Regions from separate parts of the Gardnerella sp. KA00255 genome, predicted to be linked through region 3. Evidence: riboswitches for the same ligand, from Rfam matches in the RefSeq annotation. Region 3 holds a riboswitch; each other region holds the start of a gene.

Region 1 (4,967 bases), 120 kb from region 3:
AGCGTCGTTTGTACTGAATTATGAAAATAATAACGGCGATTTTGACCATGTTTATGATAGAGAAGCGTTGCAACTTATAGAAAAGTGGAAATCTGAAAGTAACATAGCAAAGAAATAAATCATATTGGGCACTAGCACACTGCAGTTAGTGTACAATATTTTTGCCGCTTACCCTATTGGGTAGCATAAAGTATAGGAGTCTTCCTGCGTTGAAAGTCGGCTTCATGCAGTCGGTGATTTACTCACCTTAGGCGTTGTGTGGGCTCCTTTATTTGTTGGCTTTCAAAACAGTAACAATGCACTAGTAATGCTCAATCGCGGCTATTTATTACTGCACAGTTTGGTTTTTGTATTGGAAGGCAGGCGAACTACTATAGACTGTCGAAAACACCAAATCAACTGGTGAAATAAACAAAACACAAGCCAAAACTGTCGAAAAACGCACACAAAACGACACGCCAAAAAACACAAAGCTTGCATTTGTAAATATTTCGGGTATAGTAGTTACTCGTGCTTCGGCGCTGACATTGTCAGTAAGAATGCATCGCGGACATAGCTTAGTTGGTAAAGCGCGACCTTGCCAAGGTTGAGAGCGCGGGTTCGAGTCCCGTTGTCCGCTCTAGGTCCGATGAGTTATTCGACCTTACGGTGGGTTAGCCAAGCGGTTAGGCAGCGGCCTGCAAAGCCGTATAGATGAGTTCGACTCTCGTACCCACCTCGAAGTTAGAGACTTAGTTTCTAGCATCACAACCGGGCGGTTGGCGCAGTGGTAGCGCACTTCCCTGACACGGAAGGGGTCACAAGTTCGAACCTTGTATCGCCCACTCGAAAGGAATGCCTTTCACGCATAATTAAAAAAATTTTGGGTGATTGGCGCAGCGGCTAGCGCACTTCCTTCACACGGAAGGGGTCATAGGTTCGATTCCTATATCACCCACAATATGTTCGCAGTGTAAAATCGCTGCGTTTTTTGTTATCTGGCTATTTTTTTATTTTCTAACTTTCATATGAAAATTTTTTGCATGCGAACACAAATGTGGCCCTAAGTGGAAGCAATATTTCATAGCAGTCAACCAACCAACCAACCATCCAGCCAGTCAGTCAACCAGTCAACCAACCATCCAGCCAGTCAGTCAATCAGCCAACCAACCAACCAGCTAAGCAAGCAACCAATCATTTCTTCACAGAAACACACATACTAATGTTCATTTTGAGTTCATTTAATATCGTGCTATACTCATCCGAGTACAAGTGAAAATTGCAGGGGTACTGGAAACAGTTGAGAAACACCCTTTGAACCTGTTTTGTTAAGACATGCGTAGGGAGCAATTACAGTAAGTGATTTCTTTCTATCACGATTTTCGTGATATCTTGCGTTGCCACAGAGTAGTAGCAATTACACGAGTATCAACTAAACAATTAAAAAAAACTAAAAACCAAACACCAAAACTAAAAACCAAACACCAAACAAAAAACCAAAAAAATATCCGCCTGAATATCACTTTTGGGAAAACTTGCACAAGTGAGGAGGAATACTGCACATGATTGATAGCAGCATAAGTGCTGAAACTATAGAATCAGCCATAAGCTGGCTTGCAGGATTCACAGAAAAACCAGGAGAGCAAGGAGTTACTCGACCTCTTTACACAAAATCTTGGAAACAGGCTCTTTTTTCTCTTCGTCAACGATTTGAAAAACTCGGTATGACTGTAGAATTCGACCAAGTTGGAAACCTAATTGCAACTATTGAAGGATGTGAAAAGCCAGAAAGCATAATAGCTTGTGGCTCGCATATTGACACAGTGTCAAGAGGAGGCCGTTTCGATGGCCAACTTGGAATAGTTGCAGCCTATTTAGCAATTAAGAATTTACTTACTAGATATGGAAAGCCAAAGAAAAGTCTTCGCATTATCTGCTTAGCAGAAGAGGAAGGCTCACGTTTCCCATACGTATTCTGGGGTTCAAAGAATTTCTTCGGACTTGCCAAAAAAGAGGACGTAGAAAATATTTGCGACAGTGAAGGTGTTCCTTTCGAAACAGCAATGCGTGAAGCTGGGTTCAATTATCAAACAACTCAACCTAAGTTCGCAAATCTTGAAGCCTGGATTGAGCTACACATTGAGCAGGGACCAACGCTTTACAGCAATCACGAAGATTTAGGTATTATCACTAGCATTGCCGGTCAGCACCGTTGGGATATTCATCTTAAAGGCGTACAAAATCACGCTGGCACAACAATGATGTCCTACAGGCACGATGCAGTAGATTGCATGTCTCATATAATCGCCAAGAATCTTGACAAAGCTAAGCAAGCAGGCGACCCACTGGTACTTACTTTCGGTAGAATCAGCGTAGTTCCAAATCAAGTAAATATTGTTCCTGGAGAAGTTACTTTTTCAATGAACTGCCGTCATACAGATAAAGCTTTTCTTGATAAATTCTTGCAGGAACTTGACGAAGATATTCACGAAACTGCCAAGTCTTATGGAATTACAGCGCGGATTGATAAGTGGATGTCTGATGATCCTACACCACTTAGCGACGATATTATTAATCTTTTGAAAGATCAAGCTAATGAGCAAGGTTATGCGTACAGAGTCATGCATTCAGGTGCTGGTCAAGATACGCAAATTTTTGCTCCGTTTGTAAAATCCGGAATGATTTTCGTTCCTTCAAAAGATGGTATTAGTCACGCTCCAGAAGAGTACACAGATCCACAAGACGCTGTTCACGGAGTAAAGCTTTTACGAGATGCTCTGCATAGTTTGGCTTATGAGGACTAACTAAAAAACCAACTAAAAAGATAACGAAAACCAAACAAAAACCAAAGAAATAGAAATCTAGAAAGGACGCAAAAGGCATATACGATGCAAACTTCACTGCTTAATTAATCGCAGCGAAGAAAAGTGAATATCGAATGAGAGTACAACGCTTATTCACGAATAAGAGGCTGATACGAAGGGGCGCACCACCACGGGTACGACATCCTTTCGTATCTTTTTTATTTTTGAGCAAAGTTGCGATTATTACTTTCAAAAAAACTCAAAATAAAAAACTCAAAACACAAAAAAGAATCAAATATACAAACAAGAAAAGTAAGGAGGTGCGCATGCAAATTAGTAAACTGTTACAAGATGAGCCAGTAGATAACAAAAACTTGGAATGTTACCGCGAGCGCGGCTACACTAACGAAGATTTACTGCCAAAGCCGCAAGAAAAACGCACAATGAGCGCTCTTAATTTCTGCACTTTGTGGATGCAGTCTGTACACAATATTCCTAATTATGCTGCAGTTGGCGCGTTCCTTTTAATGGGATACTCTCCAATTTACGTAATGATTGGTATCATGCTTGGCGCAATTCTTACAGCAATTGTCATGGTTGCTAACGGTGTTGTAGGTTCCAAATACGGCATACCGTTTTCAATGCATTTGCGCGCAACATACGGAAAAGCAGGCGCTCAACTACCAGGATTCCTCAGGGGAGTAGTTGCTGCAATATGCTGGTATGGAATTCAAACATATATAGGTGCGAAAGCTTTAGAGATTCTAGTTGGCAAAATTTGCCATGGGTTTCTTACGTTTGGAAACGAAATACCATTCGTAGGTTCGCACATACCTATTATTATTTGCTTCGCAATATTTTGGTTGCTTAATTTGGCGATTGGTTTAGGCGGAGGAAATACTCTTAATAAGCTAACTGTAGTATTAAGCCCACTTATTTACGTTGTTTTTGGTTGTATGAGCGTATGGGCTATTAGCTGTGCTGGTGGATTATCTGCAATCATGCAATATCGTGCTACTGTTCAAGCGCCAACTAATTACGGTCTTGGTCTTTTCATGATGATGGTTGTAAATTCTGTATTGGGCGTGTGGGCTGCTCCTGCCGTTTCTATTGCTGATTTTACGCAAAACGCAAAGTCAACTATGGCTCAACTAAAAGGTCAAATTGCTAGCTTCTTGCTGAGTTACGCGCTTTTTGCTTTTACAAGCGTAGTTATTTTAGTGGGCGGATCGCTTTTTTACCATGAAACTATTACAGATGTTCTTGTTATCATAAACAAGTGGGATAATCTTCCTGCAATTGCAATAGCTACTGGGTTGCTTCTACTTACTACAGTTTGCACAAATGCTACTGGCAATATTGTTCCTGCAGCATACCAGCTAACTGCTTTAGCTCCGCGATTTGTAAATTATAAACGTGGCGTAATTATTGCAGCTCTTGTAAGCACTGTGCTAATGCCGTGGAAGTTTATGGCTAATATTACAGGATTCTTAAATCTTATTGGTATGCTTTTAGGTCCTATTGTAGGTGTTCTACTTGCTGACTATTACGTAGTAAAGCACACTCATATTGATCTTGATCAAATTTATTACGATACAAATAGTTCGTCAAAATCTGCTTATTCTGGAACTAATTGGATATCTTATACTGCTACGATACTTGGTCTTTTATTTGCTCTTTCCGGGCAGATAATTCCTATATTTTCACCACTTACGCAAATCTCATGGATTGTGGGATGCGCTGTAGGATTCGTGTGTCAAATATTACTATCAAAAGTTTTTCAGTCAACAATGGCTAAAGAAAGGAAATAATATGAACTACGATGTAGTAATCACAAATGGTTTGGTTGTATTCGATAATGAAGCAACTAAAGCAGATATAGCAATTAAAGATGGCAAGTTTGCCGCTTTTGGAAGCAACTTTGCAGCCGATAAAACTATTGACGCAACTGGTTTAATAGTTATTCCTGGAAAAGTTGATTCTCATGTTCATATTAACGCTCCAGGCGGAGGCGTTCGCGATGATTGGGAAGGTTTTGTAACAGCAACTTCTGCCGGCGCAAAAGGCGGTATTACTACAATGCTGCAAATGCCTTGCAATCAAATTCCTGCTACTACTGATGGAAAGTCATTTGAAGCAGTGCTTGAAGAAGCCGACGGAAAGCTCAAGGTTGATGTTGGTCAA
Region 2 (4,967 bases), 290 kb from region 3:
TTCTTACGGCAAAAATGGCTCGTGAATCGCTTGGAACTGATTGGATTAAGCTCGAAGTGATTGCAGACGACGATACTTTGCTTCCGGATACTCGCGAAGTTTTGCTTGCTGCTGAAAAGCTTATTGAAGAAGGATTTAGCGTTCTTTGCTACACGAACGACGACCCGATTGTGGCTCGTCGCCTTGTGTCGCTTGGCGTGAAAGCTGTTATGCCTGGTGGTGCTCCAATCGGTACTGGCCTTGGCATTTTGAATCCTCGAAACATTGAGCTGATTGTTCAAGAATGCAAGGAAGCTGGAGTTCCTGTGATTTTGGATGCTGGCGTTGGCACTGCTTCCGATGTTGTTAAAGCTTTCGAAATCGGATGCTCGGGCGTGCTTCTTGCAAGCGCTGTAACTCGCTGCCCAGATCCAGTGAAAATGGGTCGCGCAATGGCTGCTGCTGTTACTGCTGGAAAGCTTGCTCACGATGCTGGCCGTATTCCTAAGCGTGAACATGCGCTCGCTTCTTCGCCTGTTGAAGGTCGCGCTTGGGCTGATTCTGTACTGTAAATTTTGTACTGTAATTTTTCGGCATATTTTTCAGCATGACGATTAATAAAATTTACGACAACCTGCAGGAGCTTGAGGCGGAGCGCACTTGTCGCCACTTGCTCCTGCCGGGCTTTACGCGTGAACATCAGCAGTTACTTCGCGATGCAAAAATCTGCATGGTTGGAGCAGGTGGACTTGGTTCGCCATGCTTGCTTTCGCTTGCTGCGGCAGGAGTTGGCGAAATCACGATTTGTGACGACGACGTTGTTGAGCTTTCTAATTTGCAAAGGCAGACTTTATACACAGTCGATCAGTGCGGCAAATCTAAAGCGCAACTTGCAGCTAAACGCTTGCAGGCGTTATCTCCAGGTTTAAAAATCAATCTTGTAGATAGATTTAATGAAGATAACGCAAAACAGCTTGTAGAAAGTCACGACTTGATAATTGATGGTTGTGATAATTTCGCTACTCGCTTTTTGATTGCGGATGCTGCTTGGAGCGCTGGTACGCCGGAAGTTTACGGCTCGGTGCTTTATTATGAAGGTCAAGTAAGCGTTTTCGTGCCAGGAAAAGGTCCTGGTTTGCGTGATTTGTATGCTTGCCCTCCGCCTAAAGAAAAAGTGCCAAAATCGGCTGTGTTGGGTGCGACTGCAGCTATTGTTGGCGCAATGATGGCAACTGAAGCAATCAAACTCATAACCGGTATTGGCACACCGCTTATTGGCGTTTTAGCTCGTTATAATGCATTGGATAATTCATTGAAACGCTTTAAATTCTCCTTATAAGGCTTATTTTTAGATTTTCTATAAGTTTTATTTTTAGATTATCTAACGAAATAAGCCTTATAAGGCTTATTTCGTTAAGGCTTATTTCGTTATTACGCTTTTAAATAGTTTTGCTGTTTCTTTAGGATTTTCAGCGCACATAAGCCCAGATACAGTGCACACGCCGTCGATTTCAAGATCTCGTATAGGGAATACTGTGCTTTCGTGAATGCCGCCTATAGCAAGAGTTTTTACACCCATTTTATGAGCTACTTTAGCGACTTCATTAACTCCATCTATTCCAAGTGGTGGCACATCGTGTGCTTTAGTATTTGTGGCAAAAGCTGCTCCAATTCCAATCACATCTGGAAGAGGTACATCGTTTTCTTTGCACTCTTTATAAGCTTTTTCCATTAAATCAGGTCTAGCGCAAGATAATCCAATCATCCATTCTGCAGGCATACGTTTGCGTGCTTCAACGAATGGTGTATCTTTTTGGCCAATGTGCAAGTTAAATCCGAGCTTAGATGCAACTTCAATATGATCGTCGATAAAAATAGGTACATCCGCGTGTGAAGCTTTTATTAAAGCGTTTCTAAGACTTGTAGCTTTCTTGGCGATAGTTTCATCATCTGAATATTTATCGCGCAATTGTACTACAGTTACGCCGCCTTCTATGCTGCTAACAGCAACATCTTCTTCAGAGCGTTCTCCCATGCGCGGATCTGTAACTAAGTATAAAGTCCAATCAGTTGGCTCAATGCTGAACTCTATGTTGGTAAGCTCAAACATATCATTCACGCTTAAAGTAGACAAAGCATCAATCCAAAGTGAGCGGAATGTTCCTGGAGCTATTGTTTGACGTGCGGCCCATGTTCCAGCTGCGGAAGCGTGTACGTGTGCGGCTACTGTTGCTGCAAATGGTCGTTCCGGATTTGCCCCAACGTATGCCGCAACAAGTGCTCCAAGAGTACAACCTGTTCCAACAACCTTAGTCATAACTTTATGACCGCCTGTAATGCGAGCTAAGCATCCATGGCCATAAACTGCATCTTTTTCTCCAGAAATAGAAATGATTGAGCCATATTTTTTAGCTAATTCGTGAGCGGCTTCTATGGCATCGTTAACTGGATCGTGCGCGTCAACGCCTTTCATGTCACTTTTTTGACCTGAAAGAGCTAGGATTTCTGAAGCGTTTGCTCGTATAACAGTTGGATTGTGTGTAACAATATCTTTTACAAAATTATTGCGAGTTTCTAATGCTTTTACGCCTACTCCAACTGGGTCTAAAACCCATGGTGTTCCTGATTCTTTACAACCTTTAACAGCGCTGTATATGGCGTTAGAACGTGAATCTTTTTGGAATGTTCCAACGTTTACGAGCACTCCGGATGCGATTTTTGCAACATTGTATGCTTCTACAGGATCGCATACCATAATTGGTGAAGCTCCTGCTGCAAGTAGTGCGTTAGAAGTTATATCTTGCACAATGCTATTTGTTATGCAATGTGTTAAAGGTTGTGTTGCGCGAACTCTTTCTATACATTCGCGTACGTCGCGTAAGAACATGCGTCGGCGAGCTTTTTCTGAAAACGAAGTGTCGAAGAATGTTTCTGAAGATTTATTTTTATTAATATTTTCGGAGTTTTGCATATTTTCATTAAATTCTGTCATGATATTCCCTTCGCTAGTGCTGGCTAGATCAGGTTCAACGGGTGTGATCTCAGCGCATATGCGCACCCCGAACCACTGAAATCGTCATTTTGATATCTTTATCGATGATATCATTCCTATATCTTTATCGATTTGACTATATCTATTATGCGTGACGTTTTATTTATATATGTTTAGATTTTGCCAAAATGCTTTAGTTTTAGCTTAAAAATAAGTTTTCAATAGCACATGATTATGCGCAATGTATATAATTATGTAATAGTTTTATTTTTTTTAAGAGTATATTATTTGCGATGCAGGGAGAAAGCAATGAAGTGCTCAAAATGCGACTATGAAAATGATGATGAAGCGAAGTTTTGCGAAAACTGTGGATGTAGGCTTTCTAAGGAGAATTCTAAAGATAAAGATGATTCGCGTGAGCGTCCAGCGTATATCATTGATCAACAGAAGTCGTTAAAGAATCAGCCGAAGTTTAATAGATCAAATCAATCTGCTCAGTTTAGTAGGCCGTTCGCGTTCCAGCATGGTGGCAATTCTAGTATCTCTTCTCAAGGCGCGCCTAATGTCGCATCTGATGCATTTTATAGAGATAATTCTGTGAATAATTCGGGAAATGCTTCTTCAAATACTGTAAACGCTTCTGCAAATAGTCCGGCAAATAGTTCTGCAAATACTTCAGCAAATGGCGGCAATAATCATAATGCTAATTTTGTGAATAATAATGGGCATAATCCAGCGCATAACCCGGCTAATAACCAAGGACATAATCCGGCTAATAATTATGCTAATAATCCGGCGAATAATCCAAATAATTCGCATAGTCTGAATGGCAACACAAATAACCCGCATAATGCCAACGGCTCGTATAACCCTAATAACCCTTATGGTCATAACAATCCAAATAATCCAAATAATCCGAACAATCCCAATAACCCGAATAACCCGTATGCCAATAATAATCCGCAATATCGCGCACCATATTCTAGGAATGGAAACTATAATTACGGACCAACTAATCAAGGTTATCGAAATGGTTTCCAGAATTCTCCGCAGGATGCTTCGCAGACTCGCGTAATGGGCAACATCTATACTCAAGCTTCCGCTCCGGCTATGCGTCAAGCGGCAGTTTCTGCTGCTGGTGCCGCAACCAAAGCAGGTATTGCTGGTTGGAAAATCGCTACAATCTGCATTTCAATATTAGCGGCTATCGGCATTATAGGTGGAATTTGGGGATATAATGCATGGGTAAATCGCTTCCAAGTGCCTTATGGTGAGCTTCATTCTAAGCTTTTATCAAGTAAAAGAGCACAAGCTTATAAAGTTAAGATAGTTGGATCAGACGTTAGTAATTATCCTGATGTTAAGTTGTATTTCTCTGTTACAGATAAATCTGGAAATTCCTTAGAGCTTGATTCTCCTACTGCTGCTATTAAAGAGAAAATTTCCGGCGGTGCAGAAGTTGAAAGAAGAATTCGCAATGTTGAGCGAATTAAAGATAAGCAGGGCGTTGGCTATGAGATAATGCTCGATAAATCGTATTCTATGATCAATTCCATGGATACTATGAAAAAGACTATGAAAGATTTTGTTAACGCTCTTAATTATAAAGTTGGAGATAGAGGAGAGCTGATTTCTTTCGATAGTTACCTTATGTATATGGCTACATACACTAAAGATAAAGATAGGCTTATTACAGGCATTAATAATATGACGCCTTACGGTAATACTGCTCTTTATGATGCTTTGTACACGGGTGTAAATAATGCTTCTCAGCGTTCTGGAGCGAATTGCGTTATAGCGTTCACTGATGGTGAAGATAACTCAAGTACTCACACTATGGATGAAGTAGTTCAATTGGCAAAAGAAAAGAATATACCGATTTATTTGATTGGCACTGCTGACGCTGATTCTTCTACTTTGCAAAGTATTGCTGACGAAACAAACGGATTCTTCTGGAGTATGGATTCTATCAGTGATATGAGCGAAGTGTTGAATC
Region 3 (4,967 bases):
TAACTTAAATTAAACTGATCCAACCAGCGGAACTCAAAACGAGCCTTACTGATTGCGTTATCGCGATCCATAGCATGCGGATGATGCTTTGCAAGATCAGCCGCATGACAGGCAATCTTATATGCAATTACGCCTTGCTTAACGTCATCTTTATTTGGTAAGCCTAAGTGCTCCTTAGGAGTCACATAGCAAAGCATAGCTGTTCCGTAACGTGCGATTTCCACGCCGCCTATTGCTGAAGTAATGTGATCGTATCCTGGAGCTGTATCGGTTGTCAAAGGTCCAAGAGTATAGAATGGAGCATTTTGGCAAATTGCTTTCTCCATCTCGATATTCATACGGACAGTGTCGAATGGTACGTGTCCTGGGCCTTCAATCATCACCTGAACATCATGCTGCCATGCAATCTTGGTTAGCTCTCCAAGAGTCATCAATTCTGAAAGCTGAGCTGCATCGTTAGCATCAGCCAAGCTTCCTGGACGCAAGCCGTCACCCAAAGAGAACGCAACATCGTACTTGGCGAAAATCTCGCATAATTCTTCGAAGTGAGTGTATAAGAAGCTTTCCTGATGGTGTTGCAAGCACCATTCAGCCATAATGGAACCGCCTCGAGAAACAATACCAGTTACGCGATTTGCAGTAAGAGGCACGTAACGAAGAAGTACACCTGCGTGAATAGTCATGTAATCAACGCCCTGCTCGCACTGCTCAATAACAGTGTCGCGGAACAATTCCCAGCTGAGCTTAGAAGCGTCATCCTCAACCTTTTCCAAAGCTTGATACATTGGCACAGTGCCAATTGGAACAGGGGAGTTACGCAAAATCCATTCGCGAGTCGTGTGAATATCGTTACCGGTGGAAAGATCCATAACGGTATCCGCGCCCCACTTAGTAGCCCAGGTAAGCTTTTCTACTTCTTCGTCAATAGAAGATGTGACAGCAGAATTACCCATGTTCGCGTTGAGCTTAGTTAAGAAGCGAGAACCAATAATCATAGGTTCTGCTTCAGGGTGGTTGATATTGCAAGGAATTACTGCACGTCCAGCAGCAAGTTCAGAGCGAACAAGTTCTACATCGCAGTTTTCACGAGTAGCAACATATTGCATTTCTGGAGTGATAATTCCATGACGCGCGTACCACATTTGAGTAATAGGATGATCCACAGCCTTCATTGGCTTATGCATGCGTCCACGCCATTCTTTTGAAGCTTTACCACGCTTAATAGCACGTTTTCCATCATCCTGAAGATTACGTCTACGACCTTCGTATTCTTCTACGTCTCCACGATCCAAAATCCAATCAAGGCGAAGAGGAGCCAAGCCTTCCTTCGGATCGCACTTAGGTCCTTCTGTGTTGTAATCCTTAAATGGTGGGTTAGGACCAACGCCTGGAGTATCAGAAAGCTTAATTTCTGTATAAGGAACTTCCAAATCGTAAGAACCATACTTATATTCAAAATGAACTGGCGTAGTCTTACGAATATGAGCTTTGTCTCGTTGAGTGCATCCACGAGCAGCTATATCAACTCTTTGCTGTTTTGCTAATTTTGCAGCGTCTTTTGCTTCTTTAGCATTAATAAATGTTGGCTTCTTTTCTTGAGGCTTTTCAGAGTTCTCAGCATTTTCTGGAACGATTACACGCTTGGCATAACCGTGCTTTTCTTCTCCTCGAACAGCTTTCCAGCGCTCAATAAATTCGCTCATAGTTGATTCTGGTGTTTGCGAAGAATACAATGCTTCAGCTACGAACCATCCAGCAGCATTAGTGCGTGCAATCATATCTACATCATCAAGTTGAATTCTTCCGCCAACAAGAACAGGGAAATCACTTGCTTTACAAATAGTATTGATTTTTTCTTCATCAAGCGTTGTATGATTTGCTTCCAACTCGTAAGATGCAGTAGAGTTTTCGCATCCTTCTTCTGGATTATGCATTGCTGTTACGCAAATATAATCAATGCATCCATCTGGAAGTTCGTTAATAACTTTTACAAGGCTTTCTGTTTCTAATGACAAACCTATAACGGCATCTTCGCCTAACAAAGCACGAGCTTCTCTAGGTTCCATATCTCCTTGTGAAAGATGAATACCATCAACTTTAATGCCTTGATTTCTTGCTTGCCATGCTACGTCCACGCGTTCATCAATAACAAAAGTGACCGAGTCGCATTTGTTATTATCTTCGATTATTTGCGCGATATCACGAGCAACAGTTGTGAGTTCCTGGGCATTATCATTATTAGCATGAAGACGTATGAATGTTGCTCCAGCGCGTAAAGCGTCATCAACTACATCAGTGATAGGACGATTACAAGTTTTTGCATCTGCAATAAAGCAGGCGCTGAGGTTAAATTGATTACGCATAGACGCGTATGGATAATTCGAAGTCATACCTAAGTCGTTGCTCCCTACGTTGTATTAACTAACAGGTTCGAAGGGTTAAGTTTTATAAAAACTTATCTCAGCAATCTTCTTGAGAAAGCACCCCTGCAAAAATGTTGTGACTTCTATATTTTACACGAGTACGTGCATTTAATAAGCAAAAGGTATGTTGCGATAAAAGATTGCAATTAAAATAAAACTGTCTGAACGATTATTTCGCGCAGACAGTTTTATTAGTTTTAATATATTTGTATTTTTCAGCGTTCGTGATGATTAATTGAACGAGAAATAAAATCTCCCAAGCTTTGCACAATTTGTACGAGAATGATGCAAAGAATAACAGCTACTGTCATCACATCGTATTGATAACGCTGGTATCCGTATCGTATTGCAATATCTCCTAGTCCGCCTGCGCCAACTGTTCCAGCCATTGCAGAGAATCCAAAAAGCGTAATAAATGTAAGTGCAGCTCCGCGAATTAGCGAAGGTAAAGATTCCCATAATAATACTTTGCAAACAATTTGTAATTTGCTTGCGCCAAAGCTTTGTGCTGCTTCAATTAAGCTTCCGTCAACTTCAGCTAAAGATTGTTCAACAACTCTAGCAACGAATGGTGCAGCTGTAATTACCAGAGGAACAATAGCTCCAGGAACTCCAAGAGATGTTCCAACTATAAGACGAGTGAAAGGAATTATTGCAACTAGCAAAATAATAAAAGGCACTGAACGTACGATATTAACAATCCAGCCGAGAACTGTGTTAATTGGCGCGTTAGGACAAATACCTTTTTTGTTTGACGTAATTAGAAGTACGCCAATAGGAAGACCAATAATATACGCAAAAAGTGTTGCAACTGATGTCATTACAAGTGTGTCTTGCACGCCTTCAATAAGTAAGTCGCCGTAGTCATTAATAAATTGTGTAGCAGCTTCTAACATTGTTATTTCACCTCATTGTTAAGCGCGTTTTTAGGTGTGTTTGTTGCCTCATTTGTTGACGCGTTTGCAGACTTGTTTGTAGGTTTTGCTCGATGATTTTCCTGCTTTTCATCCGCAATAAGCGTGCGCAAAATATCGCTTTGTGGATTTGCAAAAAGCGTATCCGTGTCACCCAGTTCCACAATGCGCCCGCCATCAATCATTGCAACTCGATCGCAAATATTACGAGCTACAGCTAACGAATGCGTAATAATAACAAGCGTTACGTTAAGCTCACGGTTAATTTTGCTCAATAAGTTTAGAATCTGTGCAGTAGTTGTTGAATCAAGCGCGCTTGTTGCTTCGTCACAAAGCATTATTGAAGGATTATTAGCTAGCGCTCGCGCAATTGCCACGCGCTGCTGCTGTCCGCCTGAAAGTTGGCTAGGGTAGCGATTTGCAAAATCTTTTAAGCCTACTAAGTCAAGCAAATAGTTTGCGCGTTCTTCTCGTTTCGTTTTTGGAGTGTGGTTCAACTCTAATGGGAACGTTACGTTTCTTAATACTGTGCGCTGCTGGAAAAGGCTAAAATTCTGGAAAATCATGCCAATATTTGTGCGAACTTTTGCAAGTTCTTTATCTTTTACTTCTGTAATATCATTCCCGTCAATGATGATTTTTCCAGAGGTTGGTCGCTCAAGCAGATTCATGCAACGAACTAGCGAAGACTTTCCAGCACCAGAGGAACCAAGAATTCCGAATACTTCTCCCGATTCAATAGTGAGATTAATATCATGTAATGCTTCATTCGTTTCGCTACCTTTGCCGTAGCTTTTGTGAAGATGTTCAATCTGAATCATGCTTTTCCTTAACAGATTATTGTTCTCGGCGTGAAATATACCAGCGTTTCATATTACGTTACGCACAAGTTATTATCCAGCATCGTATTTATTTAACTGTATTTATTTAACTATATTTATTTATTAGTTAACACTATGACTAGCGCGCGCATTACGTATATTACACTCTTATAAAAATAATGCCGCAAGCGTACATGGATAATACACATTGCGGCATTATATGGCTACATTGTGAGTATTTTTTAGAAAACAGGAAGTACGGCACCCTTATAAGTTTTAGTAATATAATCGCGCACTTCGCTTGTCTTCAAAGCTTTAAGCAAGGCCTTGATTTTTTTAAACTTTTCAGAACCCTTCTTTACAACAATAATGTTTTCGTAAGTTTTAGCTGCAACGCCTCCAACTTTTTCTGAAGCAAGCGGGTCTTTAATTGGATTGAAACCAGCCTGAATAGCGTAGTTGCCGTTCATAGCAGCAAGGTCTACGTCCTTAATAGCAGTAGGAACTGTTGCTGCTTCAAGCTCTTTAAACTTCAAATTCTTAGGATTTTCAGTAATGTCTTTTGTAGTAGCGTTAATATCATTTGGATTCTTCAACTTAATCAATCCAGCGTCTTGCAAAAGAAGCAATGCGCGAGCCTCATTAGTAGGATCATTTGGAACTGCAACTGTTGCGCCATTTGCTAATGCTTTAATTGTCTTGGTTTTTCCTGGATACAATCCAAATGGCTCAAAATGAATTCCACCTACTGAAACAAGGTGAGTGCCTTTTTCCTTATTGAAATTATCAAGATAAGGCAGATGCTGATA

What was found. Region 3 has a riboswitch for thiamine pyrophosphate ahead of thiC (phosphomethylpyrimidine synthase ThiC). Riboswitches for the same ligand answer to the same signal wherever they lie in the genome.
Region 1: another riboswitch for thiamine pyrophosphate. It lies ahead of HXT51_RS00685 (hydantoinase/carbamoylase family amidase); the one in region 3 lies ahead of thiC (phosphomethylpyrimidine synthase ThiC).
Region 2: another riboswitch for thiamine pyrophosphate. It lies ahead of thiM (hydroxyethylthiazole kinase); the one in region 3 lies ahead of thiC (phosphomethylpyrimidine synthase ThiC).

Annotation. Positions count from the first base shown of each region.
Region 1 covers NZ_CP058374.1:169,583-174,549, reverse strand. Annotated here, with positions in the region: gene HXT51_RS00710 (KAP family P-loop NTPase fold protein) at 1-118, shown strand, start outside; tRNA gene HXT51_RS00705 (tRNA-Gly) at 547-619, shown strand; tRNA gene HXT51_RS00700 (tRNA-Cys) at 648-718, shown strand; tRNA gene HXT51_RS00695 (tRNA-Val) at 753-824, shown strand; tRNA gene HXT51_RS00690 (tRNA-Val) at 865-937, shown strand; TPP riboswitch at 1,253-1,342, shown strand; gene HXT51_RS00685 (hydantoinase/carbamoylase family amidase) at 1,542-2,783, shown strand; gene allW (allantoin permease) at 3,110-4,594, shown strand; gene allB (allantoinase AllB) at 4,596-4,967, shown strand, end outside.
Region 2 covers NZ_CP058374.1:4,200-9,166, forward strand. Annotated here, with positions in the region: gene HXT51_RS00020 (thiazole synthase) at 1-551, shown strand, start outside; gene HXT51_RS00025 (HesA/MoeB/ThiF family protein) at 587-1,318, shown strand; gene thiM (hydroxyethylthiazole kinase) at 1,400-2,950, opposite strand; TPP riboswitch at 2,959-3,051, opposite strand; gene HXT51_RS00035 (VWA domain-containing protein) at 3,281-4,967, shown strand, end outside.
Region 3 covers NZ_CP058374.1:291,091-296,057, reverse strand. Annotated here, with positions in the region: gene thiC (phosphomethylpyrimidine synthase ThiC) at 1-2,390, opposite strand, end outside; TPP riboswitch at 2,388-2,498, opposite strand; gene HXT51_RS01185 (methionine ABC transporter permease) at 2,639-3,319, opposite strand; gene HXT51_RS01180 (methionine ABC transporter ATP-binding protein) at 3,322-4,158, opposite strand; gene HXT51_RS01175 (MetQ/NlpA family ABC transporter substrate-binding protein) at 4,401-4,967, opposite strand, start outside.